Marinomonas mediterranea MMB-1: one gene and its partner. The protein of the gene in region 2 binds, or shares a complex with, the protein of the main gene of each other region. Links are inferred from orthologs where the notes say so. Each region holds a gene or a part of one and is shown on either strand. Other genes may lie near its edges. The genes, in order: uvrD and uvrB.

Evidence for each region.
Region 1: the proteins of uvrB (region 2) and uvrD are in contact, whole or in part, in a crystal structure (PDB 7EGT), measured with the Thermus thermophilus proteins. The link is inferred for Marinomonas mediterranea MMB-1 from one-to-one orthologs. Residues at the interface, in WP_096411307.1 of Thermus thermophilus: Glu23, Leu25, Arg26, Asp27, Gly28, Glu29, Arg30, Phe31, Arg55, Glu326, Asp327, Phe328, Glu379, Ser382, Gln383, His398, Gly400, Arg401; in WP_096412145.1 of Thermus thermophilus: His654, Arg656, Phe657, Gln666, Asp668, Glu669, Lys680, Arg681, Leu682, Ser683, Lys685, Tyr686, Ala687.

What each region holds. Positions count from the first base shown.
Region 1 is NC_015276.1:4,632,616-4,648,589, forward strand. What follows is about bases 7,374-10,343. They hold uvrD (DNA helicase II), read right to left. Parts: upstream 9,979-10,343; coding sequence 7,768-9,978; downstream 7,374-7,767. Other genes in these bases: MARME_RS20990 (LysR family transcriptional regulator), read left to right, coding at 7,374-7,547; MARME_RS21000 (PA3496 family putative envelope integrity protein), read left to right, coding at 10,146-10,334. Also shown: MARME_RS20965 (NAD(P)-binding protein), read left to right, coding at 1-939; MARME_RS20970 (TRAP transporter substrate-binding protein), read right to left, coding at 1,040-2,152; MARME_RS20975 (TRAP transporter substrate-binding protein), read right to left, coding at 2,405-3,535; MARME_RS20980 (NADPH-dependent F420 reductase), read right to left, coding at 3,925-4,605; MARME_RS20985 (MFS transporter), read right to left, coding at 4,836-6,386; more of MARME_RS20990, read left to right, coding at 6,687-7,373; MARME_RS21005 (amino acid aminotransferase), read left to right, coding at 10,766-11,962; MARME_RS21010 (DsbA family protein), read left to right, coding at 12,112-12,750; MARME_RS21015 (hypothetical protein), read left to right, coding at 13,274-14,062; MARME_RS21020 (hypothetical protein), read left to right, coding at 14,326-14,679; MARME_RS21025 (aminotransferase class V-fold PLP-dependent enzyme), read right to left, coding at 14,709-15,938. UniProt on the Escherichia coli protein: A helicase with DNA-dependent ATPase activity. Unwinds DNA duplexes with 3'-5' polarity. Translocates on single-stranded DNA with 3'-5' polarity. Initiates unwinding more efficiently from a nicked substrate than double-stranded DNA.
Region 2 is NC_015276.1:3,022,531-3,038,503, forward strand. What follows is about bases 7,394-10,362. They hold uvrB (excinuclease ABC subunit UvrB), read right to left. Parts: upstream 9,909-10,362; coding sequence 7,878-9,908; downstream 7,394-7,877. Other genes in these bases: MARME_RS13840 (EF-hand domain-containing protein), read right to left, coding at 7,394-7,552; MARME_RS13845 (hypothetical protein), read right to left, coding at 7,682-7,867; MARME_RS13855 (MBL fold metallo-hydrolase), read left to right, coding at 10,241-10,362. Also shown: MARME_RS13800 (siderophore ABC transporter substrate-binding protein), read left to right, coding at 1-62; MARME_RS13805 (TonB-dependent receptor), read left to right, coding at 173-2,461; MARME_RS13810 (phosphotransferase-like protein), read right to left, coding at 2,811-3,335; MARME_RS13815 (hypothetical protein), read right to left, coding at 3,381-3,959; MARME_RS13820 (hypothetical protein), read right to left, coding at 4,179-4,538; MARME_RS21875 (hypothetical protein), read left to right, coding at 4,619-4,768; MARME_RS22705 (hypothetical protein), read left to right, coding at 4,778-4,912; MARME_RS22555 (hypothetical protein), read right to left, coding at 4,946-5,482; membrane protein insertion efficiency factor YidD, read right to left, coding at 5,882-6,085; MARME_RS13830 (DUF4177 domain-containing protein), read right to left, coding at 6,088-6,330; more of MARME_RS13840, read right to left, coding at 7,277-7,393; more of MARME_RS13855, read left to right, coding at 10,363-11,116; MARME_RS13860 (SulP family inorganic anion transporter), read left to right, coding at 11,143-12,855; MARME_RS13865 (ComEA family DNA-binding protein), read right to left, coding at 12,983-13,288; pyrF (orotidine-5'-phosphate decarboxylase), read right to left, coding at 13,489-14,193; lipopolysaccharide assembly protein LapB, read right to left, coding at 14,228-15,400; and 2 more genes. UniProt on the Escherichia coli protein: The UvrABC repair system catalyzes the recognition and processing of DNA lesions. A damage recognition complex composed of 2 UvrA and 2 UvrB subunits scans DNA for abnormalities.

The DNA of each region.
Region 1 (15,974 bases), 1.6 Mb from region 2 along the record:
GTTCCTCTCAAGGATGAAGCGAAAGGCTATGACCCGCTTGTCGATGTAAAAGGTTTACCTTGTTGGCCTTCCGCACCAATCTACGACCAAATTGAAGACGACATTGCGGAAAAACTCATCGCTAACAAAATTGATCTTGAGTCGCTTTGGACAAACTGGCCTGAAATATACGATCAACCTCAAATCGAGTTGGTCGCTGGAACAGACTTTGACCGTGTTATTTTAGGCATGTCGGTCGCTTCAATCCCTTATGTTGCTCCTTCTTTATTAGAGAAGAGTCCCAAAATGGCTAAGATGACCGAGAAAGTTGAAACGGTCTGCACTCAGGCGTTTCAACTTTGGTTCAATAAAGACGTAAAAGAACTAGGCTGGCCTGCAGATAAGGTAGGAGAGCTACAGCCCGAGTGGCTAGGGTACGCAACACAGCAGGTCGATAACTGGGCGTCGGTGAGCTATTTAACGAAAGTTGAAGACTGGCCAGCAGATGCCACACCAAAAAACATCAGCTATTTCTGCGGTACCTTTACACCAACTACCCCGGCGCCAAAAGCGCCAAATCCTCAATACCCAATGGCACAGAAAGCGTCTGTTGAACAACTCACCAAAACCATGATGACACAGAAGTTTCACCCATTTATGAACAATGCCAATCCAGAGACTGGCGTGTTTGAATGGGATTGGCTATCTGATACGAGTGGTTCAGAGGGCGAAAGTAGGTTCCAAAGCCAATACTGGCGCTCAAATATCGACCCTTCTGAGCGTTATGTTCAAGCGATCACAGGCACCGCGCAATACCGCCTAAAAACCGACGAAAGTGGCTTTAGCAACCTGTTGCTAACAGGAGACTGGATTCAAAATGGATTTAATATGGGCTGTGTGGAGTCCGCGACACTATCGGGGCTGCAAACCGCTGAGGCGATCATAAAAACGCAGGAATAGCGTTCGCGGTGTTAAATACAACTCAACGTTAGTGCTATCTGACAAAAAAAGCGCTAGGAGAAATCGCTCCTAGCGCGTTTTCAGTTAACACTTCCCTAGCTTATTCAGCGTCTCGCGCATTGATATACGCACGCTCTGACACCGCATGCCATGCAGAGACTTTACTCATAAACGCTTTAAAGGAATCGTAGACCTTTTTACTCATTTCGTCGCTTGCTGCAACTTCGTTTAAGGTTTCTTCAGACGCTTTCTTCAACGCTTTTAAGACATCTTTAGGGAACGGACGAAGATCAACGTTATGCTCTGTCACCAGTGTTTGCAGTGCATCGTTATTTTTCGCTGTAAACTCATCAAGCATATCTTGAGTCGCTTGACGAGAAGCCGCTCTTACAATCGCTTGTAAATCTTTCGGCAACGCTTCAAACGCTTTTTTGTTGACTAATAACTCCATTTCGGAGCCCGGCTCGTGCCAACCTGGGTAATAGTAGTATTTGGCCGCCTTGTATAAACCAAACGCTAAGTCATTATAAGGGCCAACGAACTCAGTGGCGTCAATTGTGCCCGTTTGCAACGCAGTAAAGATTTCACCACCTGGCAAGTTAATTGGCGTTCCACCTACTTTAGACAGCACTTCGCCACCTAACCCAGGGATACGCATCTTCAAACCTTGGAAATCATCAAGGGAGTTAATTTCTTTATTAAACCAACCACCCATCTGCACTCCACTGTTACCAGAAGTCAGAGGAATAAGGTTAAAAGGCTCATAAATTTCTTCCCAAAGGGCCATACCGCCACCATGGTAAATCCATGAATTAATCTCTTGAGGCGTCATACCAAAAGGTACCGCAGTGAAGAATTGTGCAGCCGGCACTTTGCCTTTCCAGTAATAAGACGCGCCATGACCCAACTCAGCCGTCCCTCGTGATACCGCATCAAACACTTCGAGTGGTGGAACCAGCTCACCCGCAGCATAGACTTTCACCGTCAGTCGCCCACCCGACATTTCGGTAATGTTTTTGGCCATATACTCAGCACCCGTTCCCAAACCTGGGAAATTCTTTGGCCAAGTGGTTACCATTTTCCATTCGATTTTTTCAGGTTTCGGTTCGACTTTTGCCGTTTCTGGCACTTTGTCAGCCCCACCACATGCGCTCAATACCGCCGCTGTGACGCCCGCAAGCGCCCATTTTCCCCACGTATTTATTTTTAGCATTGTTACTCCTTGGGAGGTTTATTTTTATTGTTAAACTAACGATTTATTCGTTCGCGCAACAGTGTAAAAACTGAGAACCAAAACAACAACTCTTTTCTTATCCCAGCTTCTCAATCTCATCTTTATATTCAAACGTCATACAGCCACCAATCCATAAAAAAAGCCCCAGAGAAGACTCTCTGGGGCTTTTGATCATTCTAATACAAGCTGATACACGCTAATAAAAGTATCAAATAGCTATATTAATAGACTCTATTCTGCGTCGCGGGCATTAATATAAGCGCGCTCAGAAACAGTGTGCCAAGCGGATACTTTCTCTTTAAACGCTTTCAATGAGTCATACACCTTACGACTCGCTGGATCATTTGCAGCTAACTCTTCGATCACCTCTTCGGATGCATCACGAAGCTCAGCCAATGCATCAGCAGGGAACTCACGCAACTCAACACCGTGCTCAGAAATCAGCGTCTGCAACGCTTCATTGTTACGAGCGGTAAACTCATCCAACATATCCGCATTAGCTTGGCGAGCTGCTGCACGAACAATAGCTTGCAGGTCTTTAGGTAAAGCATTGTATGCGTCTTTATTTACCGTAATCTCTACTGCCGAACCTGGCTCGTGCCAGCCTGGGTAATAGTAGTATTTCGCCGCTTTGTAGAGACCGAATGCCAAATCATTATATGGCCCAACAAATTCTGTCGCATCGATTGCGCCCGTTTGCAGGGATGTAAAGATTTCACCACCAGGCAAATTTACAGGTACACCACCCGCCTTTTTAAGCACTTCACCGCCTAACCCAGGAATACGCATTTTTAGGCCTTTAAGATCCGCAACGGAATTGATTTCTTTGTTAAACCAACCGCCCATTTGCACACCCGTGTTGCCACCCGCCATAGGTAGAACGTTAAATGGCTGATAGATTTCTTCCCATAGCTCTAGACCACCGCCATGGTAAATCCAAGAGTTTAGCTCTTGCGCTGTTAAACCAAATGGAATAGAAGCAAAGAACTGAGAGGCAGGAACCTTACCTTTCCAGTAGTAAGACGCGGCATGGCCCATCTCTGCTGTGCCACGAGAGACAGCATCAAACACTTCCAAAGGTGGCACCAACTCACCCGCGGCATACACCTTCACTTGCAAACGACCACCAGACATTTCATTGATGTTCTTCGCAAGGTATTCAGCACCCGTACCTAAAGCAGGGAAGTTTTTTGGCCAAGTGGTCACCATTTTCCATTTAATGACCTCAGGCTTTTTCTCAACCTGAGCACTTTTTGCTGACTCTTTCGTCGCTTCTTTATCACTAGCCCCACCACAAGCGGTCAGCACAACCGCCAACAAGCTCGCCGCAGCCAGCTTGCCAAACTGCATTACTTTCTTCATGTTATTCCTTAGAGTTAATCAAATTTTACGTTTTACATCATTTATTCACGCGATACAGGGCGAACACTCAAAGCCACCATGTCCCTAAACATGACTGCTCACTAAAGCAAAAACGCAGTGCGCGTTTGAGACTTTATGTTCCTTGATTCGCCGACTTAGACCATAGATGTTGTTATTTTCGATTAAGTCACTTTGTACGAGCCGTTTTTCAGAATAAAACGAGGATAGGGATAGTAGAGAGGGATGAACAAAAATTCAACTATTTGACCAATAAGACAGTTAGGACATTGATACAAGCCGTTAAATACGCTCATTCAAAGGCGAAACTCAAACATTGAATATCGCCTTTGAATGAGAAATAGAAAAATATTCGACCAAGCGACTATGCGCTAAGCTAATGCTTGGCGATTCTGTATCCAATGGCCGTCACGTACTTTGGTTTCTCGAGTGGTAGACGCTAGCAATGACTCCATCGTCTCTTTATGCAACGAACAACAGTAAACAGGGCGATAACGTTCGAACTTCCAGCTGTCAGAAAGCACACCGGCATCCACTGAATCAAAACCAAACGCTTCAATAAGATTCATGATCTTCGTTTTAGCCTGCGGGTCATCACTCGCCACAGGAATCGCTCGTCTCTCTTGATCGCTTGGTCCTGGTCGAGCATCATGAGCAAGGTCTTGAACCGTAATAGAGTTAAACGCCTTAACGACAATAGCCCCATCGAGAAAAGAAGAAAGCATTTCGCTTGTCGTCGTTTTCTCATTCAAAAGGTCAGGGATTGCACCGTCTCTATTCGGAAAGTAGTTAAGTAGATCCACTACAATTTTTCCTTTTAGTGACGCTTTCGGCAATTTGTCATAAGCGTGAAGAGGGACAGCAATAATAACAATCTCGCCAAACTCGGACGCTTGCTCAGCGCTGCCCACATCACAGAGTAAGGCATCAGCCACTCTCGTGAGCGAGTCAGCACTGCGTGAATTACTTAACATAACCTTGTGCCCAGCATTGATAGCATGCTGAGTAAGAACTTGCCCCATAGGGCCTGCTCCAATGATCCCAATATTCATATTTTCTCCCTTTACCAGGTTATCAAATAAACATCATGTAAAACGCATAACCCCTCCAGCAAATAACTTTCGGCGTCCACAACGACAATAAACACTATCGTCCAGTAAAATAGAGGCATGAAGCTCTTAGTTTTCGATGTGAAACATTCGAGCAATGGCCATTATCCAAAAACGTCTTTGATGAAAGACCTAACCCTCACAATGAAGCAGTGGACTTGTTCATACCTTCGTTAGGCTGTCGGAAGCGTTTCAGCAGAATCCACCCCATCGTTATCTGTACTGGATTTCGCCTTTTTGCTTTCAAATGCGATGAATGCAAGTAAACATAATATTGCGGTAGCACACGCACCATACAACATGACGTTACTAAAGCCCGTCATCAAGATATTCTGCGCCACAGAGGACTGAACGCCGTACTCTTCTAACGTCTGCAAATTACCAGACGCCAGTACGTCAGCTAATTGAGAAAGCCCTACTTCTACGGTATCTATAGGCAGTAAGCTACGAAGTTGATACACAATCGAGCTCACAAGCACAAAGCCCATAATGGCAATATTTAGAGACAACGAAATCATACGCGTACTAAATTCCATCCCCGATGCCATACCGGCACGCTCTGGAGGTAAGGACCCTGTTGCCATGTTAGTCACAGGCGTATTCGTAAGACCTAACCCGATACCCGCTAAAATACAGCCAGGCATTAGCATTAACCAATCGGTGTTGGAGGCCGACGCAGCGCCCCACAATAGGAAGAACCCGCCAGATATGCACAACAGCCCGAGCGGTATCACAATCTTTGGACCATTTTTTAATAAGATTTTTTCCGCTATCGGAGGGACAACAACCGTTGGAAGAGTAAGTGCAAGTATAATAAGTCCTGACGTTACGCCGCCGTAGCCTAATACACTCTGCAAATAGATTGGGAAGTAGACAACAAAAGGCCAGAAGCTGAAATTCATGCCCGCTGCACCAAATAATGCACCAGAGAAATTACGAATTTTAAAGGCATTCAAATCAAACATAGGTCGAGCGACTTTTCGCTCAATGATAATGAACAGTACAAAAGAAATAGCACTCGCCGCCATGATTGCAATGCCTTCGACCGTTTGATAACCGACATCTTTCCCTTGCGTAATCATGAATACTAGCCCGAACACCGCTCCAGAAAGTGTGATCATGCCACCGACATCCATTTTCACCGCCTTAGGATCAGACGACTCAACCACACCAACACGCGCTAGTATCAACGTAATCACCGAAATAAAGACGTGAATCAAGAAAACCCATTCCCAACTCATATGAGCGACGATTAAGCCGCCAACAATAGGACCGAAGCCTAATCCAAGACCAAAAATGATCCCCCACCAAGCAAACGCGACGCCTCGCTCGGGGCCATTTTGAAACTGGTTTGACAGCACGGCCACCTGACATGCAAGCATCGCTGCAGCACTGGTGCCTTGTAAAAAGCGCGCAACGATCAGAACAGGCGCTGACGACGCTAGCCCACAAATCAAAGAGGCAACGCAAAAGACAAAAATACCAATTGAAAACACCCGTTTACGACCAAACCGGTCGGCAAATGCGCCCATTGCAACCAGTGTCGAACACATGGCAATAGTGTATGCATTCATAATCCACTGAAGCTGAATAAAATCCGCAGGTAAGACACTTTTTAAGATAGGTAAAATAGAAGGTACACTTGTAATTTCAAGCCCTAGCATAATTGCCGATAGGCACACCGAAATTAAAGCGATTCTATTTCTCGACGAAATAGTGCTCATAACATAACTCTCCATGCAATGTTGTGTAAACGCAAACACCCTCAACAAGACTGATACTTCAGTCAAAAAAGCGTGTTTTTCTTTTTTATAAAAAGATTAAGACGTTCTTTAAATAATCATTTGAAAGAATAAAAACTGATGTAGTTTCCTTCTTCTGATTGGTCATCGAGAGGCAAAATAGCACTGGATTCATTGAGGTGGTACCCTCATAATGTCTATATCAGTGATAACAAAATGAAATGGATCGCACAGACAGTGATAACAAAATGAAATGGATCGCACAGAGTAACAAGGATAGCTATGTCAATTTCACTCGATGTCGAAGCAGTAAGAGCATTCGTAGTCATTGCTGAACTAAAGAGTTTTACACTTGCAGCAAACTCGCTTGGAACCAGTCAAGCAACATTGAGTCTTCGACTCAAACGTCTCGAACAACGCATCAACAGGCGTTTAATAGAGCGAACTCCCCGTGTCGTGAGACTGTCCTCTCAAGGAGAGGCCTTCATTGGTAACGCAAAAGCCTTTCTAGAAGCTCATGACAAAGCGGTTGAAACACTCTATACCGTTAAAAACCGCTTACGCTTAGGTATTGGCTGCCATATTATCGGCTCAGAGTTAACCGCGATTCTAGCCAAAGTGAATACTCAGTACCCTAATTTAACGTTAGAAATATCAACCGGGTTGTCCAGCGAACTAAAACAGCAATATGACGAAGGAACGCTAGACGCCGTCATAGTAAACTCAGAAGAATATAGAAAACAGGGACACCTGCTTTGTATCGAACATTACAGCTGGTTCGCTACGCCTAAATACAAGTACAAAGTCGGAGACTCAGTAAAACTGGCTACGCTTGATGAGAAGTGTGAAGTGCGCGATCAAGCACCAGTTATTTTAAAAAGTGCAGACATCCCTTTTCAAAAAATGCTGATTGGCGGCAATACCGACATTGTTAACTCGGCTATTTTAGCGGGAATGGCCATTGGTGTTTACGCTTTGCGGCTTGTTCCAGAAGGGCTGATAGACGTTCGTAGTAAGTTCAATTTGCCCGCACTTCCTACCTCATCGATAGAGTTGCATACACATCTGACGGACATTAAAACTCGAAATGTGCTCAAAGAAATCAGCCATATATTCAAACTCTACAACGGTACTACTCTATAGATCTCTAGATTTTTAGGTCTCTAGGGAAGGTGTGAACAAGCCCACACCTTCCCTACGCACCCCATCCATGCTTAATGTCTCTGAGTCTAACACCAACAATTAAGTAGCATGTAGAACGAAACTTAACGAAAGCAGTTATCGATAGCGACCGCCAAACTCTCAACGACAGCGAAGCAACAACCGCCTCTATTAAATCAACTCAAAGTGCCATCATTTGATATTACAGCACTTCCAATTTAGCAAAAGACAACACAAGCCACTTTGTACCTTCGGTATCGAAGTTCACTTGAACTCTGGCCTGTGGGCCTTGTCCTTCGTAGTTAATAACCAACCCTTCACCGAAGACCGGATGCTTCACTCGGTCGCCCATTGAAACGTTGGTTTCAGGTACTTGATAACCGTGCAATATGCTCTGATTTTGCTTTTGCAGTGTGCCTTGATAGTTGTGTCGCTGCATCGAAACAGGTCTTGCGACTTGTGAGCGCAGGCGCACTTCTTCAATACACTCTTGTGGGATTTCACGAATAAAACGAGAAGGACTATTGAAAGATTCACTGCCATGCAATCGACGCGATTCCGCATAGGTAATATAGAGCTTCTCCATGGCCCGCGTAATACCAACATAACAAAGGCGACGCTCCTCTTCGAGGCGTCCAGGTTCCTCAAACGACATTTTGGAAGGGAACAAATTCTCTTCCACGCCAGTTAAAAAGACCAATGGAAATTCCAAGCCCTTCGCCGAGTGCAGCGTCATCAACTGAACCGAATCCTGATACTCATCCGCCTGAGCTTCACCCGCATCCAATACCGCTTGGTCCAAGAATGCCATCATTGGCGAGCTAAACTCTTCGTCATCTTCTGACCACGAGAAACCACTTGCGGCGCTGACTAACTCTTTCAAGTTCTCAATACGGGCTTCGCCTTTTTCACCCTTCTCCTTCTCATGATGAGGAATCAAACCCGCTTCTTGAATGATGTGTTCAAAGACATCACCCAAACCTAGATCAGGTTGGATTAACGTATTCCCCATACCATCAATAATCTGTAAGAAGTTCTTAATCGCATTGGAAGCGCGAGCAGGCATCACACCATGCTGCACGATATGCTCTGCGGCCTGCCACATAGAGCAACCTTGATCTCGAGCGATCTCTCGCAAGGTACCAATACTGCGTTCGCCAATGCCACGCGGTGGTACGTTAATTACACGCTCCATTGCGCCGTCGTCATTCGGGTCAACTGCCAACCGAGCATACGCCAATGCGTTTTTGATCTCTAAACGATCATAGAATCTGTGCCCACCATAAATTCTATAAGGCAACTGTTCCCTAACGAGGCATTCTTCGATCACACGAGATTGAGCGTTAGAACGATATAAAATCGCCATGTCTTTTAACGCGGTTCCGTCGTCGCGCCACTTTTTAATAATCTCTAATATAAAGCGCGCTTCGTCTTGCTCATTAAACCCAGCATAAAGGGAAATCGGGTCGCCATCGCCGCTGTCTGTCCAAAGCTCTTTACCTAAGCGATCATCATTGTTCTGAATCAGCCCGTTGGCGGCTTTTAGAATTTGCCCAGTTGAACGATAGTTTTGTTCAAGACGAATCGTCGCCACGTCATTAAAGTGTTTTGAGAAGTTTTGGATATTCTCAATTTTTGCGCCACGCCAACCATAGATTGACTGGTCATCATCACCCACTGCGGTGATCGTGCCAGTATCACCAACCATCACACGAAGCCACGCATACTGAATGGTGTTGGTGTCCTGAAACTCGTCCACCAGCACATGCACAAAGCGTTGTTGGTAATGCTTTAATAAAGCCGGATTTGTCAGCATTAATTCATGCGCTCGTAACAATAACTCACCAAAATCCAGTAAGCCGTTGCGTTCACACGCTTCTTCGTAGTGGTAATAAAGCTCTCGCATCCCTTTTGAAAATGGATCATGCGAGTCGGGAACATGAGCAGCACGTCGACCTTCGTCTTTTTGGCCGTTAATAAACCAAGCCACTTGCTTAGGCGGCCAACGCGTATCATCGATATTAAACTCTCGCATGATACGTTTAACGAGACGAAGCTGATCATCGCTGTCCATGATTTGGAAGTTTTCCTTCAACCCTGCATCGCGCCAATGCGCTCTAAGCAGGCGATGGGCCAAACCATGGAAGGTTCCCACCCACATACCTTGAGGTGGTAATCCAACAAGCTGCTCGATACGCCCTTGCATCTCTCGCGCCGCTTTGTTGGTGAAGGTAACGGCCATAAGGCTATAAGGTGATAGCTCATAGGCATGCATTAGCCACGCTATACGATGAACCAGTACGCGAGTTTTACCGGAACCAGCGCCAGCCAGTACCAAACTGTTTTGAAGTGGCGCGGCAACGGCCTCACGCTGTTTGTCGTTTAGGGCATCGAGAATAAAAGAAACGTCCATTGAGCTCCGCCATTTTTAAAATTAAGCCACAAAATGGTTGATTTTTGATCAATTTTGCGGTTTTTATATACAGGTAGTCTTGCTTTCTATCTATTTTGACTTTTTTCAACGGCTGATGACAGTGATTCGTCATATCTGTCATCAAAAGAGTCTGAGAGGTATTACTCATGACGTCTATGGAAGTAGCTGAAATCAAAACTGAATTGCTTCATGCATCCATCAGTTTAAAAAAAGAAGAAAACGAACGAACCCAAAAAGAGGATAGCGACAGAATGCTTAAAGCACGACGCGCAATCGAGAATTATCGAGAGGAACAACGCTTAATACAAGCGATTTCCGACGGTTGGGACGACTGATATATAACGTCTCCTAACACTCATTTTTACAGCCTATTTTAAATAGGACTGTCTTCTGCTGGCCTCTTACTTTTATAGACGCCGGTTCAGGGTTTGCTACCCCCTATTTTTTGTCCAAAATGCTTTCGAATTAGTGCTTTCACCCTCATTTTAGTTACAAAAGCCCCCTGCACTAAGTCGCGAGCGAAGCCAAGACGAGGCAAAAATAGACGAAAAAGCGAAGTTTATACGTTACAAATGAGCATTTTGAGTCTCTTTTTAACATGGTATTGGAAAGCGCAATAATCGTGCAACGATCTCTACAAAAAGATAATCGACTTATTGATCTATTCCCTAGAAGCCGAATAGCGTTTCAAGTACCATTACATCTAAATTTTTTAATCATCAACCCACAAAAACAAAAACAATTATAACCCTATCGGGGAGTCACCATGTTTGAACACATCCAAGCTGCTCCAGCTGACCCTATTCTTGGTTTAAGCGACACGTTTCGTAAGGACACAAACCCTAATAAAATCAATTTAGGCGTTGGCGTTTATAAAGACGAACAAGGCGCTACACCGATCCTTAAATCGGTAAAACAGGCAGAAGAACGCCTTGTTATCGATGAAAACACCAAAAGCTACCTTAGCATTGAAGGTGAGGAAGCTTACCGCGCTGCGGTAAAAGCCCTGCTTTTTGGTCAAGATCATGCTGTGATTTCTAAAAATCGCGCTCATACCGCCCATACACCTGGCGGTACTGGTGCATTGCGCGTAGCAGCTGAGTTCATCAAAAAGCATCTTCCCGAAGCAACAATCTGGGTCAGCAACCCAACATGGGCGAACCATCAGGCCGTCTTTCAATCTGTTGGCCTTGAAGTCGGCAGCTACGCCTATTACGACGCAAACGCGAAAACGCTAGACTTCGAAGCGATGCTAGCGAGCCTGTCACAAGTCCCTGAAGGCGACGTTGTGTTATTCCACGGCTGCTGCCACAACCCAACTGGCATCGACCCAACAGCGGTTCAATGGCAACAACTTGCAAAACTGGCTAGCAAACAAGGTTTCTTACCTTTATTCGACTTTGCTTACCAAGGTTTCGGCAACGGCCTTGAAGAAGATGCCGTTGGCTTACGCACTTTCTTGGAAGAAACCCCAGAAATGCTGATCGCGAACTCATTCTCCAAAAACTTTGGACTGTACAATGAGCGTGTTGGTGCATTGACCATTGTGGCTGAAACCGAAGAGCAAGCTAACGCCGCGTTTACTCAAATTAAACGCTGTGCTCGTACCAACTACTCTAACCCGCCTTCTCACGGCGCTGCGGTTGTGACAGAAATTCTGACCAACGACCAACTACGTAGTCTTTGGGAAATGGAACTTGCTAGCATGCGCCAGCGTATCCAAGAAATGCGCACCTTGTTCGTCAACACATTGCGAGCAAAAGGGGTTGAGCAGGACTTCTCGTTTATTTCCAAGCAACAGGGCATGTTCTCTTTCTCAGGCCTAAACCCTGATCAAGTGGCGAGCCTAAAAGAAGATCATAGTATTTACATCGTTGGCTCAGGTCGTATTAATGTCGCAGGCATGACCAAAGACAACATGGAACCACTGTGTGACGCTATTGCCGCTGTCTTAACGAAATAGCAGCTTCAACCGCTCAGCGACAAGCGTCGCTGTATGCGAGAGAAAAGCATACAAACTTGACCAAAGAGCCAACAAACTGTTGGCTCTTTTCGTTTTACCTGTTAATTTTGTAAATCCAGTTTTGGCTAAGACTCGATGGAGCACCTTGAATGACCGCCACTCTGATTTACTGCTATGACCCAATGTGTAGCTGGTGTTGGGGCTTTAAACCCGTTTGGAATCAGCTTGAAAAAGCACTACAGCCTTTAATCGACAAACAAAAGTTGAGCATACAACCCATGCTCGGAGGGCTAGCACCCGATTCAGATACCCCCATGCCCGACGAAATGAAAACGAAGCTGGAAGCAACATGGCATCGTATTTCAGACAGCCTTGGCACGCAGTTTAATTTTGATTTTTGGCGAGAAGCCGCACCACGTCGTTCAACCTACCCAGCTTGCCGCGCCTGCCTAGTCGCCCGAGACTTTGGCCTAGAACATGAAATGGCAACCGAAATACAACACGCCTACTACCTAAACGCTCAAAACCCATCCGATCTCGACACACTCACCCGCTGCGCAAAACACATAGGATTAAAAGAAGACGGTTTTCAAAAATCCATGGCGCTCGTGAAAGAAGAACAAACACTAGAACATGAAATTACCCAAGCACGACATCTAGGGCTCAACTCATTTCCGTCTTTAGCCGTCATCGTCGGCGACCACCTAACCGAAATCCCGATTGATTATGAAAACCATGAAACCATGCGTCAGGCGATAAAAGCCGCACTGCCTGTAGAGACAGACTGACTTTTTAGCGAGGAGGAAATAACCAACACCTCGATCCAGCTCCTCCCTATTACCAAGCAAAGGGAGCACTCAATACTTCGGTCTAGCTCCCCTTACCAAGTAAAAGGAGCGCTCAACACCTCGATCTAGCTCCTCCCCCTTACCAAGGGGGAGGTTGGGAGGGGGTCTACAACAGCACACACATCGAAGCCGTCCACAGCATTACCGAATAGAAAAACAGGGTCTATATCCAACCTATTTTTGCGCCATCTCAAAAATGGCACACTATTTCTGAGGTGAACAACATTCACCTTCTCGCTTTGTCTACTACGCTTTCTAAAAGTGTATTAGTATCAGATGTATAGTGCATGGGCAGCGAACTAGTGTGCCATGCCAAGAAATACATAAGCGCATACTCGATTTCAACACTCGCTTTTTCAGAAGGACTAGAAAGTTATTATATTTCAAATGGTTAGTGTTTAATATGAAATCACCCAACTGGATAAATGAGCATGCGCATTGATAAAATGTTAGGAGTATATAAATGTCAGATTCCAATCTGATGCCAGATAAAATTAAAAGCCCCATTCAGCTTATGGCTGCATGGTTTGTTATGTTGGTATCTGTGATCACGGTACTACTGACAACCGCAGTAAATATTGAAAAGCCTGAATGGGCTGCTGGGTACTTGGTTATATCGCCAACGGTTGTGGTTATCATCGTAATTGGGTGCGTATTACTCATGCTAACCAAGTACAGACCACATTTACAAGATGGAAAAGAGTACGCTGAATGGATAAAAGAGCAAGGAGCATATTCACAGGGCGAATTTATACAGGCGGAAACTTTTACATCTTTCGAAGACAAAGAAATTGTAAAAGAACAAGTGATTGATACTAGTGACATTAATAATATATCAGTTTCAGTTATCGATGTTATTGGGTCTTCTGAAATTGTAGAGTCCCTCAAGAACAAAGGATTTAACGCAGAGATATATCCTCACAGACATAAAGAGTATGATAAACGCGAACCATTTAAGTCGATCAAAGGTGAGCAAGAGGGAATTTGGATTGGCTACAGAGTTGAAGCTAATATCGCAATAAGAGCAATTAACGTCGCGTTAAAAATTTGGCCTGAACTGAAATACATTGTTATACCTTCAGATAACAGCAGTCCACCAGACCATGTCAATGATCAAATATTCATAGGTGGCTCCAGCAAAACTCCAATCAATAGGGGAACACGCCCCTGGTTACTTGAAGAGCTAAAGTCACTTAAAGAAGATATTGATATTAATGAATTTCATCGCAAGATTCGTGAAAAATACTCCTAACAAGAACTAAAGAGGGTTTCGCGTACGCTCGTCAACTGCTCCTGTGTTGCTCTAGTGACCTACATCCATGTAGGTCACTAGAGCAACAAGTCAGCTTGCCTGACACGCCTTACTACCACTGTATTTCACGCCGTATCCGCCGTGCTTTTCTCTGTGGAGACAATGCAGTTACCGGAAAAGTTTCGAACACCGTCAATGTATGACAAGTTCTTCAAATTGGGCGCCTATGTCAGCCCCTCTAACGAGACATGAAAAGGACAAACATGACTGGAAAAATCGGCCCACATGAAGGAATTGAATTTATACTTTTTGACCGAGGTGAAAAACACGTAATCTATTTCAATTGGGACTCATGGCCAGAAGAACATTTTTCTGCCGCAAAATTGGTTGGTGCTGAGACACTCATATTTTCACAGCCAGAAAGTGAAAGCGAATCGTATATCTTCTATCGCAGAGAGTTTGAGTCAGAAGCAAAAGAACTAAGAGATATAATTCTGTCTGGCTATACTGCCCATGACGATGATTTTGAAGAGAAAGAATATCGTATTGGTGAAATATTAGGTTACACCAAAGAAGATATTACTTTATACCTTAGCAATTTTGGAGACGATGCATAGACAGCGAAGAAGAGAATAGGTCGCCCAACTCAACACACCTCACTCAAAGCATCAACCAACTGCGTCATTTCATCGGGCGTGGTGTAATGCACAAAAGACAATCGAAGCACGCCTTTATCCGCATCTATTCCCATCGCTTCGAGTAATCGAACGGCGTAGAAATGCGCTGCGCCGCATATGATGCCCTTCTCCACCAGACGCTTAGCAAGCACGTCTGAATCCATCTCAGAATGCATCAATGCCACAGTCGCGGCACGTTGTGATGCATCCGCAGGGCCAAGTAAACGCAATTTAGGGTGTTGATCAACAAAATCCAGCAGCGGTTGCAGCAAGGCAACTTCTGCATCGTGCAATAAGGCGCGTACTCGTTCAGCGCGCTTTAGAACCGAAGCCTCATTTTGAAAATGATGGTCATGCAACAGGTCAAAGTAATCCAGTACTCCCTGTGCAGCGGCCACCTGAGCATGATCCGGCCCTGCGGGCACAAACCACTTATTGCGATAGGAAGCATTGAAATAGTGCGATTGATTTCCCAGACGTTCAGCGACAGCGTTACGTATTACCATGACACCTAGGTGTGGGCCGTACGTTTTATAAAGGGAAAAGAGGTAAATATCCGCGCCTAACTCGCGGACATCAGGAAAACCATGACCCGCATAAGACACGCCATCGACGACGGTGACAATGCCATTTGCTCTTGCCTGTGCGCAGATCGCTTTAACAGGGTTAATATGCGCCACAATGTTGGAACAATGCGGAAAGGCCAACAATTTAGTCTTTTCGGTAATAAGACGATCCAAGTCAGACGTAGACAATAAGCCTGTTTTTGGGTCAACTTGCCACTCTTTTACGACAATGCCCTGACTGGCTAACCGACGCCAAACGCCACTGTTCGCTTCATGGTCTTGGTTCGTCACAATGATCTCATCGCCCGATGTAAGAAGAGAAGCGAACGCCTGAGCCAACACATAGGTGTTTTGCGACGTTGACGGACCAAAATGCACCTCTCGCTCATCCACATTCAGGTAGTCAGCAAAGCGCTTGTAGGAGATGTCCATTGCGTCGCCCGCTTTCTGCGAGGCAGGGTGCACATGATACGGCTGAAGCTTGGTCTCTCTGTAGTAAGTCGTCAGTCGATCTATCACTTGTTGGCAAGCATACGAGCCTCCCGCATTTTCGAAAAATGCCTGCCCTTGTAGGCTTGGCTCACGAAAGGCGGGGAACTGAGCCCGAACAAATTCTAAATCCAAAGAGGTCATCGCGCGTTTCCTTCTTAGCTTCTTAACGTCTTAGCT
Region 2 (15,973 bases):
CAAGTCCAACTGCCATCAACATCATGCTGGATGACATTACTAAGGGATATAAAACAGAATAAATCAATTTTCTTGCACTTTATTGATAATGACTATCATTAACAATACGATTATTATACATATTATTAAGGCAAACCACTTATAATCTATAACAACGACAATAGGATGTTACATGAGTTCTCTACACTCTCAACTTGAATTACACCAGACCAACCTAAACAGCAAGCACAAAAAAAGTGCCCAGACAGAGCAATCCAGCCTGTTTAAGAAAACAGCTCTTAGCTTAGCAATTGCGGCGAGCGCAGCTTACTTATACAGCCCTAGCGTGCTTGCAGAGACAGAGACAGAAACAGAGAAAGCAAGCGATCTCGAAGAGGATAAAAGCAGTGTCACGCTTCCTGTACTGAAAGTCGTTTCCTCAAAAGAAAAAAAGCCCGTTTACTCGGGCACAGACGGACAAGTTTTAGACTCTAACCACACTGGCTTTTTAGGGGATAAAGACCCTTTAGATACCCCTTTTAGTGCCATTGGTTATACAGAAAAGTACATCGAAAACATTCAAGCCAATGATATTTCCGATGTCATCAGCACAACAGATCCAGCGGTTTATACCAGCAACACCAGTGGTGAAAGCCGAGAAAGCTACGCGATTCGCGGCTTCACCTCCAACAGCAACGATGCCACAGTGAATGGCTTAGCAGGTATGGCGCCTTACTACCGCAGCGCGACAGAAATGTATGAGAGTGTTGAAGTCTTGAAAGGCCCCTCTGCCATGCTAAATGGTATGGCCCCAAATGGCTCTGTAGGTGGAACAATTAACCTGACAATGAAACGAGCGCATGATGAGCCACTCACTCAATTAACGACCAAATATATCTCCGACTCTCAAATTGGTGCAAGCTTTGACGTGGGTCGACGATTTGGTGAAGCTAATAGCTTAGGCATACGTGTAAACGGTGCTTTTTTATCGGGTGACGGAACCATTGACCATCAAGAAAACGAATCACAGTTAGGTTCGATTGGTTTAGATTGGCGAGGTGATCGAACAAAAATCTCCGCAGATATTTATCAAACAAAAGAAAATGTAGATGCACCGACTCGGGGTGTTACCGTCGCATCGGGCGTCGATATTCCTTCACCTCCTTCCACCGATACCCTTTTAAATCCAAGTTGGGCCTTTTATGAGAACGAAACGAAAGGAGCAATGATTCAAGGAGAACACGAAATCAGTAAGCAGCTTAGCGTATACGCTAAGACTGGTGTAACTAAATGGAACTATACAGGATTGAGTGCCGACAGCGCGGAAATCATCAACTCAGCTGGCGATATAGAAACAACGCTAGGTGGCGTAAGTGATGATACTAAAAGGACTGCACTCGAAATCGGCTTGAATGGCGAGTTTACAACAGGCTCCGTCATTCATGAAATCGCCACCAATGTGACTCGTTATGACGAAACATACAACTTGTATGCTGGCAGATTTGGAGGGGTCACAATCAATAGCAACATTTATAACCCTGACTGGGGAACACTCCCGGATGGTATAGACTTAAATTTCCCACTACTATTAACGACGGAAACGACCCTGACCAGCTTCGGCTTAGCCGATACGCTCTCTTTTGCGGAAGACAAATACCAACTGACATTGGGGGCGCGTCATCAGCAAGTTAAAACAGCGCAAACTGGCGGTATGTTATCAGCAGGTACTGAATACGACAAAAGTGCCGTTACACCTTCTGCTGCATTAGTCATCAAACTGACGGATGATATATCGGTCTACGCTAACTACATTGAAGGGCTTAACAAAGGGGATACAGCACCTACCACGGCTAGAGGCGGTGCTACGGTGCCTGAGAATGCTGGAGAGATCTTCTCACCGTACAAGACTAAGCAGAAGGAAGTTGGCTTAAAGCTTGATCAAGGCCTGTTTACACATACTATCAGCCTCTATGAGATTGAAAAGCCCAGTAGTTATACCGATACTGATACCAATATATTCGGCTACTATGGTGAGCAGCGCAACCGCGGACTTGAGTGGAACTTCTTTGGTTCACCGCTTGACAATCTACGTCTAATGGGTGGACTTGCGTACATCGACGCCGAACTCACTGCTACCAGTGGAGGCAGTAATGATGGCAATCAAGCGGCTGGCGTTCCCGATTGGCAAGCAAAGTTAGGGGCTGAGTGGGACACTTCATTTGTACGAAACCTAACCTTAACGGCCAATGCAAACTCTGTCTCTAGCCAATACCTGAACGCTGACAATGGAAGTTCTATTTCAGGTTACACAATCTTTGATGTGGGAGCTCGATATGCGACAACAATCGCTCAACTGCCGGTAACCATCCGAGCGAATATCAAAAACCTAGCAGATAAAGAAGCTTGGACAACAGCGAGTTATAACGATCTAGGTTTAGTAGAAGGTCGTAGCGTCAACGTTTCAGCATCAGTAAACTTCTAACATATTAAAGCTAAAACCTGTTAGATAATACAAACGTTAAGGGCTCCATTATGAATTAATGCAGCCCTTTTTTATGGGTAAAAGTGGACGAGATCAAGTACGCACAGTTCTATACATGGCCATGGTGTCAACCATTCAGTCCAATTCCATTTTTAAGGAACGGTATCAACGATGAGTCACATCAGGAAAGCCAAAAAAGTCGCGATAATTACCTGCGTCAACCTGACATCAAAAAGTAATTGCTATTTTAAATTCGATGGACAGATATGGGTCAATGTGACAAACACCAAAGGTTTAAGCTACCGATTGACACCACAGCCTCTTGCTATGTTTCATGTACGATGATGCTTTAAACTTTTAGTGTCATCGCCTTGATAACGTCTTTCGCAACTAACACCGAATCACATTGTGTCGTATCTACTAGAATGTCATAAGGTAGATGCTTCGGTGTCGTTTCATACCCATGCTTTACTTCAGACAACGTGCGATCTTCACGCGCATTTACACGCTGCTCTAAACACGCCCACTCAGCGGTTAAACCTACATAAAAAACGCGAAACTCATTTAGGTAGCCTAACAGTTCATTTGCTCGACGATCGGTAGAGACGACAACATCAAAAATCACCTTGTTACCGCAGTCCAATAGGCTCTTTACGCATGAAAATGTACCTGCCAATAGCGCATTACGGTCAAGAGTGTCCCACTTATTCTCATAATTACACCCATCTAGAATCATCTGATGCAAGGTATAAACGATGGTATCAATTGAAAAATTAAGCCAGACTTCGTGAGACAATTGCTTCTGCAATTCTTTCGCTAACTGCGTTTTGCCCACGCATGATGGACCGTCAATTACAATTAGTTGATATGACATTAAGAGTCCCTTCTATTTGGTAAGCTCTGAAACATAATGCCTAAATTAGCCGCGCGCTTTTCTGCTTCGGCTGGACTTAATAGTTAGTTTCATAAATGTACGCTCCCAAAAGCCAGCTTCAGAATCAAACGTATAGCTAGAGTTGATTTTTTGTACCTCGCTTAATATTCGGCGCTCTGTTTCCATAATTTCTGCCGAGGATCGCTCACTATAATATTCACCAATTTTAAAAATCGTTAGGCTAAGGGCTGCCCCCACTTCAAAGGCAATAATAATTCTACTGAATCCATCTTCCGCGACAATTTTCGAGTCCCCTAAAGTTGCCATAACAACTACTGAGTAATATAAGCTATTCAGATAAGTAAGAGTGAGGTCTTGAAAGTAACTAAAGAAACCGTCGAATGAGAACAAATCATAATTGTCGACAGCCTTAATCTCTCGTAGGCCGGATATCATTTGCTCTTTTGCATCGATTACTCCAATAAAAAAATAACCGCCAGCACAAAGCACTGCCAATGTAATGAAGAAGAACTTAAGCTCTTTGATTGAAGTTTCCTTTTTGCTTAGCTGTTTGATGAGATCAATTAGCAGCTTACCTATATAACCATAGAGAACAACCGCCAATAAAACTAAGATCCACCCTGCTAAAAGTGCCCTTTTGCATAAGGGATCACAAGGCCCATTACAAATACACAGGCCGTGAAAAAAAGATTCTTTGAGTAAATTCTAGTTAAGTCTTCCATTTGCTCCCCTATAAACTAACGCCAACCATAGTCAGAGCCAAAAAGCTGCATAGTGAGGTACGAGCGGCGCGGTTTTTTGCAGTCCGAGTTCATAGCATTGTTATAAGCCTTTTTCATCGGTTATCAAGCCATTAATGAATAAAGATATATCTTTCATGCCTTCTTCCATTGTCTCACTGAGAACCCCGCTTTTTGTATATACAGGAAGAATCATGCCTGATTTTTGAAATTCGTCTTGTTGGGAGAGAATCATGAGATACTCTGATAGTCGTTCTGGCTTGGTTGTTGGTCGAGACAAGTCCTTTTTAAAGGACTCTTCAAATCTAACTATCTCATCCTCATTATCAAAATCGTTTCTTTCGGCATAAACGACTCTGGCCAGCTTTTTATGAGACCATTTAAGCTTCCCCAATATTGACTTTATCTCGGTCTGAAGTTTTTGAGTACTTACTGTCCCCATTTGTCCCCCTCTCGTTTGCTAATCTCTATTTTCCATCCCAGCGGGGATGGTCAACATTTAACTTAATTAAGGAGACTAACATGTCTAAAATCAAGACTCCCATGACCTCGGCCGCTGCTGCAAGAATTCAGTCAGCCACCGCCAAAGCAAATGGCGGAAAAACCCCGAAAGGCTCTTTCGCAGCTAAGGCGCAATCGGCGGCTGCTAAAAATAGCACCAAGGCCAAATAAGGACTTACTATGCCAGACACATCAAACATGACTGACGAAGAACTTGATCTTTGGTCAGATATAAACAACCCAAACAATGACGCTGACATGGATGATTGGGCCGATGCTCACAATCCAAACAACGAGGAGTATTTAGAAGATTAAACATTAACGAGTAGCCTGCGGTACTAAAGCAGGCTACTTGCATTCTTTCGCGTTATCCCTAAATACCTCCTGAAATCTGTCTTCATCGACCTTGTAGCGGATGTAAGAAATTTCATTCATAGTTTCCTCCAAAGCGCATAAGCAAATTTTCTTTTTTGATCGATAGCCTTCATATGGAATTGCGTAACCGGAAGAATTTACACACACATCTAGTAAACTGTATTCAACACCTAACGGATATCGATTGTCAGTAACAACATACTCGATGAACTGGCTTGCACCAAATGAAACAACAGTCAGCAAAGCAGCTACTTTATAAGGCTTTGTAACCGTTATTTTCTTAATTGTTTTATTGCTGCTTCGGCACTTAATATACAGTTCTAAAAAATAACTTCTTTTGTCAGCTGTACAATCGTGAGTTCCTTTGGCTATTAATTCTTCGCTTTCATCAACATCAGATGATCGTCCTTTTAATTGGAACGACTCCTTAACTTTTCTTTTAAAACTTGAAACTAATTCAAGTAAATCAGGAGGGCCATCTCCCCCCGAATCCGGTTCTTTCCAAAGCATCGATACTATTCCCGTGATCTCTATCGCTTACAACAATTAAGGGTCATACGGCAACTTAACCGCAGTTATAACCGTCTGTTGAACTGCCGCGTCTTTACATAGGAGATTTACTTTTTTCATGGTGTGACCTCCCTGTGGCTTTGCGATGTGTTTTAGAGTGCTATTGTCTCTATATAAGACTAAGAAAACTCTTTTTTGAACGTTTTAGTTTTACCCAGATTGTAGGTAATTGGCAAGCCTAACCCCTCAGAACCTTTCACCTGATCACGGTTGTTTGAACGCCAATTAGCCAGATCTTAGTCGCTTTCGCTTCTGACAATTTGACGCGACTTAACCAATAGTGAAAAGTTAAGGGTGGCCTGTATTGCTAATATATCCGACGTGATTTCCTTGTTATATTTATGGGTAATCTACTCCCCCATTAGGTTGCTTACAGTTAGTAATTCGTTTAAATGAAAGGGACCAACCTTTAGAAAAACCATACTTTTTAAGAGCTAAAATCGCATATTCTGAGCAGGTCGGCTCAAATAAACACGAATTACGTAGTCTCTTTGGGGCGATTGCCCGGTAAAAGAGTATTAATTTTATAGATAGCCAAATCAAAGCTACTTTTCCTTACGGAATGTTATTACATAGTAACTATTTCTTTCAGCTTTCTTTCCACTAAGGGCATCGAAACAGCCAGGTTGAACATCAACACCAATACTGTCAACACGCTGAAATTCCCACCCATCAGATGCGTGTTCATTTACAACACCTTCTAAGTATGCAGCAGCTTCATTTCCTTTATGGGCCTTCATTTGAACAGCTATATTTGGTGGAATTTGAACCATTTTATATTCAAACATTAATTATTTTCCTTATATGATTTAATGCGTACTAATAAATATAATCGTCTGTTAAACTGCCGCGTCTTTATATAGGGAATTTGCTTTTTTCATGATGCGACCTCCCTGTGTCTTTGCGGTGTGTTTTCGAGTGCTCTTGTCTCTAAATCAGACGAAGAAGACTCTTTTTGAACGTTTTCTGCTCGACTATCTCTTTAGTTTTACCCAGATTGTAGGTAATTGGCAAGCCTAATCCCTCAGAACCTTTCGCCTGATCATGGTTGTTCCTTTAGTCAATTCGTTACGCCACTGAGCGCCGATTAGTCAGATCTTAGTCGCTCTCGCTTCTGACAATTTGATGCTACTTTACTGACATAGCAAGCGGATGAATCAACGAAAGTGGGAGTGTAACAAGCTAGGTGTCCTAGTATGAGCTACGGGCTGAGCTACCTGTTGGTAGATTTTCTGTTTCGAGCGAGTCACTGACCCCTCCCTAACCCTCCCCTTAAGTAAGGGGAGGGAATCTGGGACACCACTGCTACCGACCCTGAGTAAGGGGAGGAAATCTGAAACACCGCTGGCACCGACCCTGAGTAAGGGGAGGGAATCTGAGACACCGCTGGCACCGACCCTGAGTAAGGGGAGGGAATCTGAAACACCGCTGGCACCGACCCTGAGTAACGGGAAGGTATCTGAAAAGCCGCTGCGACATAAATTTCAGGCACAAAAAAGCCGAACACTAGGTTCGGCTTTCGTGACTCACTTAGGAAGTGAGTAGAATTCGTTGGTAGGTCTAAGCAGATTCGAACTGCTGACCTCTACCATGTCAAGGTAGCGCTCTAACCAACTGAGCTATAGACCTACGAATTGGTGGTTATTATACGCAGAGGAATTCGATTGGCAAGCACTAAGCTAATAATTTTTAAGGTTTTATAAACTTTTTTGTCGGCTCTGCTTTGCGTCAATTCTAATCGCGTGGTGATTCAGGCGGACGATGATTTTTCATAAAAAGATCGATCTCAGATTCGGTCAATAACCCGTCACTGTTGGTGTCAATGTCGTTAAAGTCGTTTTGCATCGGGCCACGTGTTTCGTCTAAGGAAATATAGCCATCGCCATTTTGGTCAAAGTCTGAAAAGCTAGGTGGCTTTCCTCCCATTCCTCCAGTTGGCGGTTCTGGGCGATCTTGTGCAAACGTGGAAAATGACAGGACGAGGGACGCTAATAAAATAATTCGGCTCATAATAATATTCATACTAAAAGTGGTGATAACACTCAGTATGACACTGCCCGAACCGTGACGTAATCGGCTTTTCGCAGCCTTTTCATTCCTGCGTCTTTGTTTACATTTTCACAAAGAAACGCTCAAACGCTAGCTCACTGGGACAAGCAGCTCATGCCCAATGACTTCGTCAATTTTGTCATACGGCACTTTATATTCGTTCTCACGAAAGACGACCACCACGTAATCAAAACACATTTTGATGATGGTGCAGTTTACGATGACATCGCCATCGATGACTCGGATAATATTTCGATTACGCAATGTCAGTGACATTTTTCGCCCTCTACAGTTCGCCAACTTCTTTTAGTTTTTTCTGCAACACTCGGATTTGATCGCGGTAGCCTGCTGCCAGTTCAAATTGCAGGTTCTCCGATGCTTCCATCATGTCTTTTTGCAGTTTAATAATCGCCTTACGTACTTCTGCCACATCGTCCATGCTTTCGACTTGATAGTCTTTTGAAGCCTCAGCCACTTTACGCGTTTGCTTGCCTCGACCTTTACCTGCGCCGGGGTTGTACGCGCCTTCCATGATGTCTTCTACCGATTTGGTAATGCCTTTTGGAACAATGCCGTGCTCTTCGTTAAACGCTTGCTGTTTCACACGGCGGCGGTCTGTTTCTTCAATGGCACGCCCCATTGAACCGGTAATTCTATCTGCGTATAAGATGGCTTTACCGTTCACATTACGAGCCGCTCGACCAATGGTCTGAATCAATGAACGGTCAGAGCGTAAAAAGCCTTCTTTGTCTGCGTCGAGAATCGCGACCAAACTGACTTCTGGAATATCTAAACCTTCACGAAGTAGGTTGATCCCGACCAATACATCAAACTCACCCAATCGAAGATCTCGGATGATTTCAACTCGTTCCACGGTATCAATATCTGAATGGAGGTAACGCACCCGAATGCCGTGTTCGTATAGGTAATCGGTTAAGTCTTCGGCCATACGTTTGGTCAGTGTCGTGACCAATATACGTTCGCCTGTCGGAAGACGAAGGTTAATCTCTGATAAAAGATCGTCCACCTGTGTGGCGACTGGACGAATTTCTACCTCTGGATCAATCAACCCCGTCGGTCGAACAATCTGCTCAACCACCCAATCCTGATGTTCTGCTTCGTACTTGCCGGGGGTCGCCGACACAAAAATAGTCTGCGGTTTGATCGATTCCCATTCTTCAAAGCGCATTGGTCTGTTGTCCAATGCTGACGGTAAGCGGAACCCGTATTCCACTAAGTTTTCTTTACGAGAACGGTCACCTTTATACATAGCGCCAACTTGTGGCACGGTAACGTGAGATTCATCTATCACGAGTAAGGCATTAGCAGGGAGGTAATCAAACAAGGTCGGTGGCGGTGAGCCTTCGGGGCGACCTGATAGATAACGGGAGTAGTTTTCGATACCAGAGCAATAACCCAGCTCTTGCATCATTTCTAAATCGTAATTCGTACGTTGTTCTAAACGCTGTAACTCGACGAGTTTATTCAGCGATTTAAGCTGTTCTAGTCGTTGATCGAGTTCCGTTTTTATTCTTTCAATGGCATCAACGATGGTCTCGCGAGGCGTGACATAATGAGTTTTTGGGTAGATAGTGATTCTGGGGACTTTTCGAATCGTTTTATTGGTCAATGGATCAATAATCGACAAGTTATCGACTTCGTCGTCAAACAACTCAATACGAAACGCCGTGTCTTCCGAATCAGCTGGAAACACATCAATCACGTCACCACGTACTCGAAAATTCCCTCGTTCGAACACTAAATCATTGCGCGAATACTGTAGCTCCGCTAAACGACGTAATACGGCGCGTTGATCAATTCGGTCTCCGCGATCAAGGTGAAGCATCATTTTCAAATAGGACTGCGGATCACCCAAACCGTATATGGCAGAAACCGTTGCGACGATAATAACGTCTTCGCGCTCAAGCAAGGCTTTTGTTGCAGATAAGCGCATTTGTTCAATGTGTTCGTTTACCGATGCGTCTTTCTCGATAAAGGTATCGGATGCCGCTACATAGGCTTCTGGTTGGTAGTAATCGTAGTAAGACACAAAATATTCAACGGCGTTATTTGGAAAGAACTCTTTGAACTCGCCATAAAGCTGAGCCGCCAGCGTTTTGTTGTGCGCCATGATGATGGTAGGTCGCTTTGCGTTCGCGATAACATTTGCAACCGTAAACGTTTTACCAGAGCCCGTTACACCCAACAATGTCTGATGCGCTAATCCAGCCTCTATGCCTTGAGTCAGTTTCGCAATGGCGGTTGGCTGGTCACCAGCAGGTTGATACGCTGATACTACTTCAAATTGTTGAGTCACGTCGGCTTCCTACTCTCAAGTTTGGTTCATGTTGATCACTATTATCCAACCTCCCTATCTTAGCAAAATTCGCTTTCTCGTCCGAGCTGATTCCTAAGATTGACTTAAAAAAACACTGTCTGTCGCTCTCGAACTCGCAGCGCACGCGAGGTGTCAGTTTGGTGAACTAGAAATGCACTCGAAATGTACGCTAGATCCACCATCCCATATAACCAAATCTATAGAACTAAGCCGCTTTAATAAGATATACGCATTAAATCAGGTTTTACTAATATAAAAACTTAGTATATTCTATTTAGAAATAACCTTATAACCATATTAAAGGTAATCACATGCCATTATCAGACCAACCACTTGTTACTGCTTTCTTCGACGAAGCAACGTTCACCGTGTCTTACGCCGTAACAGACCCAAAGTCTCTCGAGTGTGCCATCATTGATTCGGTGTTGGATTATGATGCCGCATCAGGCAGAACCAGCTCTGATTCTGCCGATCAAATAATCGAGCACATCAAGCAATATGACTTAACGCTAAAATGGATATTAGAAACTCACGTTCACGCTGATCACTTATCTGCGGCACCGTATCTCAAATCGAAGCTAGGTGGCGACATTGTGATCGGCGATCACATTACCACCATACAAACGACATTTGGCAGCTTGTTTAACGCTGAACCCGAGTTTTTAAGAGATGGTTCGCAGTTTGATGTTCTCGTGTCCGATGCGCAAAGCCTGCCGTTGGGCGATCTGTCCATTGAGGTCATGCACACACCTGGCCACACCCCTGCATGCGTGACCTATAACATCGGAGACGCTGCGTTTGTAGGCGACACGTTATTCATGCCTGACTACGGCACTGCACGATGTGATTTCCCCGGTGGCGATGCCAGTACCTTGTATCGATCCATACAACGTATTTTCGCCCTCCCCGACAGCACTCGACTCTTTATGTGTCATGACTACAAAGCCCCCGGTCGAGATGAGTACCAATGGGAGACGACGGTGGCTGAACAAAAGCGCTCAAATGCACACATTCATAGCGGTGTCTCCGAAGGCGAGTTTTGTGAGATGCGCACGACGAAGGACAAAACACTTAGCATGCCGAAACTGATTCTTCCCTCAGTGCAAGTAAACATGCGAGCGGGCGAGCTACCACCAGCTGAAGACAACGGCATTCGTTATTTAAAAATACCGTTAAACGCCGTTTAGAAATCAAGCAAAAGAAGCGAACCGAAATGAATATTGACCGGTATATCCCTGCCATTAGCTGGCTAAAGACCTATCAAAAGTCGGACTTTCAAGCCGACTTGGTAGCAAGCGTTATCGTCACTGTTATGCTGATCCCCCAAAGTCTTGCGTACGCCATGCTCGCAGGGTTATCGCCAGAAGTCGGTCTATACGCCAGCATTTTGCCGCTTGTGGCGTATGCTATATTTGGTTCCAGCCGCACGCTTGCCGTCGGCCCAGTGGCGGTTGTCTCTATGATGACTGGCGCCGCTGCGTTGGAGTTCGCCGCCCCCGGGACGGCAGAATATACCGCTATAACGATTCTCTTGGCGGGAACGTCTGGCCTGTTTCTGCTCGGAATGGGCATGTTAAAACTGGGGTTCTTAGCGAACCTTCTTAGCCACCCTGTCATATCGGGCTTTATCAGTGCTTCTGCGATCATCATTGCGGTCGGGCAGTTTAAGCACTTATTGGGTATTCGCGCCAATGGGCACAATTTGCCTGAGCTCATGCACTCTTTGGCGGAAAACGCTCCAAACAGTAACTATGTTACCTTTGCTCTTGGAGTAGCTTCCATTACCGTGCTCATTGGGTTTAGACGTTACTTACCTGAGATGCTACAACGCTTCGGTCTCGCTCGAAACACGAGCCAATTGGTCGCCAAAGCCTCACCTGTCTTTGTCGTTTTATTAGCAACGCTTTCGGTTATTTGGTTTGAACTGATCAAAGCGGACGTGAGTGTCGTTGGTGTCGTACCAAATGGCCTACCTGCATTCGCTTTTCCTGAGTGGGAAATGAGCACACTATCTGAACTACTTCCCTCTATTGTGCTCATTAGTATTGTAGGATTTGTTGAATCTGTGTCGGTCGCACAATCTTTTGCAGCAAAGCGACGACAAAGTATCGACCCAAACCAGGAACTTATCGGCCTTGGCGCTGCGAATATTAGCTCCGCCATGAGTACGGGCTTCCCAGTAACGGGTGGGTTCTCTCGCTCTGTGGTCAGCTTCGATGCTGGTGCTCGAACTCCTATGACAGGCATTTTAACCGCCTTATTTATCTTGATTACGCTCAGTTATTTAACCGACGCTTTTTATTATCTACCCAATGCGGTGCTTGCTGCGACTATTATTGTTTCTGTTGTACAACTTATCGATATCAAAACGTTTCTATCGGTTTGGAAGTACTCAAAACACGACGCGGCGGCGATGATCGCCACGTTTTTAGTCGTACTATTAGTCAGTGTCGAGGCGGGCATTATGACCGGCGTTGGGCTCTCGGTTATGCTATTTCTATGGCATACCAGTCACCCTCACATCGCCGTCGTCGGCAAAGTACCAGGGACAGAGCACTTTCGAAACATAAAACGGTTTGAGGTAGAAACACACCCTTCTATCATTACAGTGCGAATCGATGAGAATCTGTTTTTTGCCAATGCACGAGTTTTAGAAGACAGAGTAAATTACTTAGTTGCCCACCAGTGCGATGTTAAGCATGTTGTTCTGATGTGCACTGCTATTAATATGATTGACTCGAGTGCACTGGAAAGTATTGAAATGATCCACGCTCGGTTGCAATCAGCAGGGATAAAGCTGCACCTTTCTGAAGTCAAAGGCCCTGTCATGGACAAACTGAAGAACACCACTTTTATTCAGCATTTGTCCGGCGACATTTTTTTAACCCAACATCAAGCCGTCGAAACATTGTTAGAGGCTTCTTAGCTGAATTTGTTAGTTGAGCTTATCAGTGAAAGGAGCCACTAAACGCACTTCCCCATGCTAAACGTACTTTTCAGCAGGCACGCACATGAGGAAGTGCTGAAGAGAACAAACTAGTACAAATTAACGACTAGTCCGTTTCTTTCGCGACTCGAATAAAGCTGCGATTCTTTTCCAGTAACGATGAGCCGATGCCTTTTACATTCACGAGATCTTCGATGCTTGCAAATGCACCGTGTTCATTACGGTACGTGACAATGGCTTGGGCTTTTGAGGTTCCCACACCCTTTAATATCAACGCAAGTTCCTCTGCGGTCGCAGCATTAACGTCCAGTGGCGTTACCGCAAGTGCAGCGGTCGAGAAACACAATAGAGAGAGTAAGAGTGTGGCACACGCAGCAGTGCGCGCCCATAATTGAATGGCGGTATTTAGCATATTTTAACTTCCTTATCTGAATTCGAAACCTTCATGGTTTCACAGTAAAACGTCTTTAAAAGACACAAAAAAGCCGACTCACCTGAGTCGGCTTACGTGATAGCCTAGCTCGATTGCTCGTTTAACTCAACAGCTTACTAGAAAGATCTTCGCTTCTCGCCAGAAAAAGCAGCGCGGTAGTTGCTCAAGCTAAGCTTACACTAAGCAACACCGAGGTCTTTGTTCGTTTGCATCAACACAGCAATTGGGTCAGCGGCCTGAGTAATTGGACGACCCATGACCAAATAGTGGCTGCCCTGCACCATTGCTTCAGCGGGCGTTAAAATGCGTTTTTGATCACCTTGATCAGATCCAATAGGGCGAATTCCCGGTGTTACAAGTACAAAATCTTTGCCAAGCTCAGATGACAACATTTGAGACTCTTGTGCGGAGCAGACTACGCCGTCCATGCCAGACGACTTCGCCAAATTTGCTAGGCGCAAGACATGATCTCTTGGAGACAAATCGATACCAATTTCTTGCAAGTCCGTCTGATCCATACTCGTCAATACCGTTACAGCAATCAGCAAGGTATTATGATCTTGGATGTTAGCCAGCGCATTTGCGGAAGCTTCCATCATACGACGACCGCCAGATGCATGAACATTCACCATCCAAACCCCCGCTTTGGCCGCAACAGACACCGCGTTTGCAACCGTATTAGGGATATCATGGAATTTAAGATCCAAAAAGATATCAAACCCTAATGCATGCAATTCATCTAAAATTGCAGGACCTGCTTTAGTAAATAATTCTTTCCCGACCTTTACTCGACAAAGGGCTGGATCTAAGCGTTTCGCCATATCGATTGCTTGAGCAGGTGTTGGAAAATCTAAAGCCACCACAATTGGGGATTGGCAGGTCATTCGTATTCCTCTTTCTTTCAATTTCGCCTTGAGATTATTCGCCTTCAAGACCGTGTATAGGTTTCACTGATCCCCAGCTTTTACAGCTCGGACATTGCCAGTGTAGTTGATGCCCAGAAAAGCCACATTGGCGGCACTGGAATTTATGCTTCGCTTTCGTAAGCTGATCGATCAGCTCAAAAAGGACATTCAAATGCTGCTCGTTGACGCCCTGACTTTCAGAGAGTTGCATTTGAATGAGCTCTTTAAACCCTTTAATTGTAGGGTGAATGCGAAGCTGTTCAATCAAAAACTGCTCTGCAAACCGTTTATCATCCTGAGCATAGTGCTTAGCGAGCGCCAAAATTAAGGACGCCGATGAATGGTCTTTATTTTGCTCAACCAGAAATTGGTGATAGCCACTTCCAGACCACACCCTTTGATACGCGTCTTTTAAGTTAGGTAATATAACAGGGATAAAATCAGGATCTTGTTCCGCGACGTTTTTAAGCTCTTTTATGGCATCACGGTAACGCCTTTGCTCACACAATACCTCTGCCATACCAACACTGGCACGAACACATTTGGGGTCCGCATCCAACGCGTTACGAAAATGAGTGAATGCTTGTTTCCATTGTTCTTTCTTTACTTGAACTTGCGCCAGCTCACAGTGAAAGTGTGCCAAACGTTGCGCTTCTTTTACCGACGGCTTTGCTTTTTGTGATTGCTCGCTGATCCGAATGGCCTTGTCCCAACTTTGCTCAAACTCATATAAGTCGATGAGTAAAGTGAGGATTTGCGCTTGAAACTCTGTTTTTCTAGCAGCAATGTTTAATAGCAACCGTTCCGCACGGTCTAGCAAACCCGCTGACATAAAGTCACTTGCCAGTTCTAATTGAACCAAGCGCATTTCACGCTCACCAATGTCTGGACGTGCCAACAAGTTTTGATGGACATTAATGGCCTTCTCTATCTCACCTTTTTTTCGAAACAAATTCCCGAGGGTTAGGTGAATATCAAAGGTTTCGGAGTTGACTTCCAGAGAGTCTACAAACGCGTCAATCGCTTCGGACTGTTGCCCGTTCAATAAGTGATTTAAACCACGAAAGTAGTCTGAAGAAATGGTTTTGAGTTCTTGCTTCGTCGGCTTTTCAGAACGACGTCGTCCCATCACCCATCCAACGAACAGAGCAATAAAAAGAACAAGAAACAACCCCAACTCGGTCAAGTGTGTCTACTCCTCGCTAACCGCAAGCTCTTTCGTCAGAGAGGCTTTGCGAAGAGAGTCTAACTCAGATCTATTTTTATCAAGCTTTTTGGATAGGAGTTTTATTTGGCGGTCAGAACGTAATAGCGTAACAGAACTTGCCAGCAAGGCAACAATAGCGCCAGCAGCGAAGGCTAAGATAAGGTAGAGAGCGATACTTAACTCTGGACCATGCCATACAACGAGGTCCAAAGTAATCAATTGTGGGTTGCGAATAGAGAAAAACACACCGACAACTAGAAAAACGATAAGCAACGCGGCTAACAGCACGCGTTTAAGCCATTTCAACATAATGTCCCCACCTAAAAATACTGTCGCTACATTATGCCGTTGTCTGGTGTAAATTTCGAGTACGCTTACACATTAATTAAGCTCATGATGAGCTGTATCATCCAAATTTACGAGTTCTCGCAGTTCTTTACCGGGCTTAAAATGCGGAACATATTTAGCGGTAAGTTCCACAGATTCACCCGTTTTTGGGTTGCGGCCTACTCTTGGTGCTCGATAGTGCAGTGAGAAACTACCAAAGCCGCG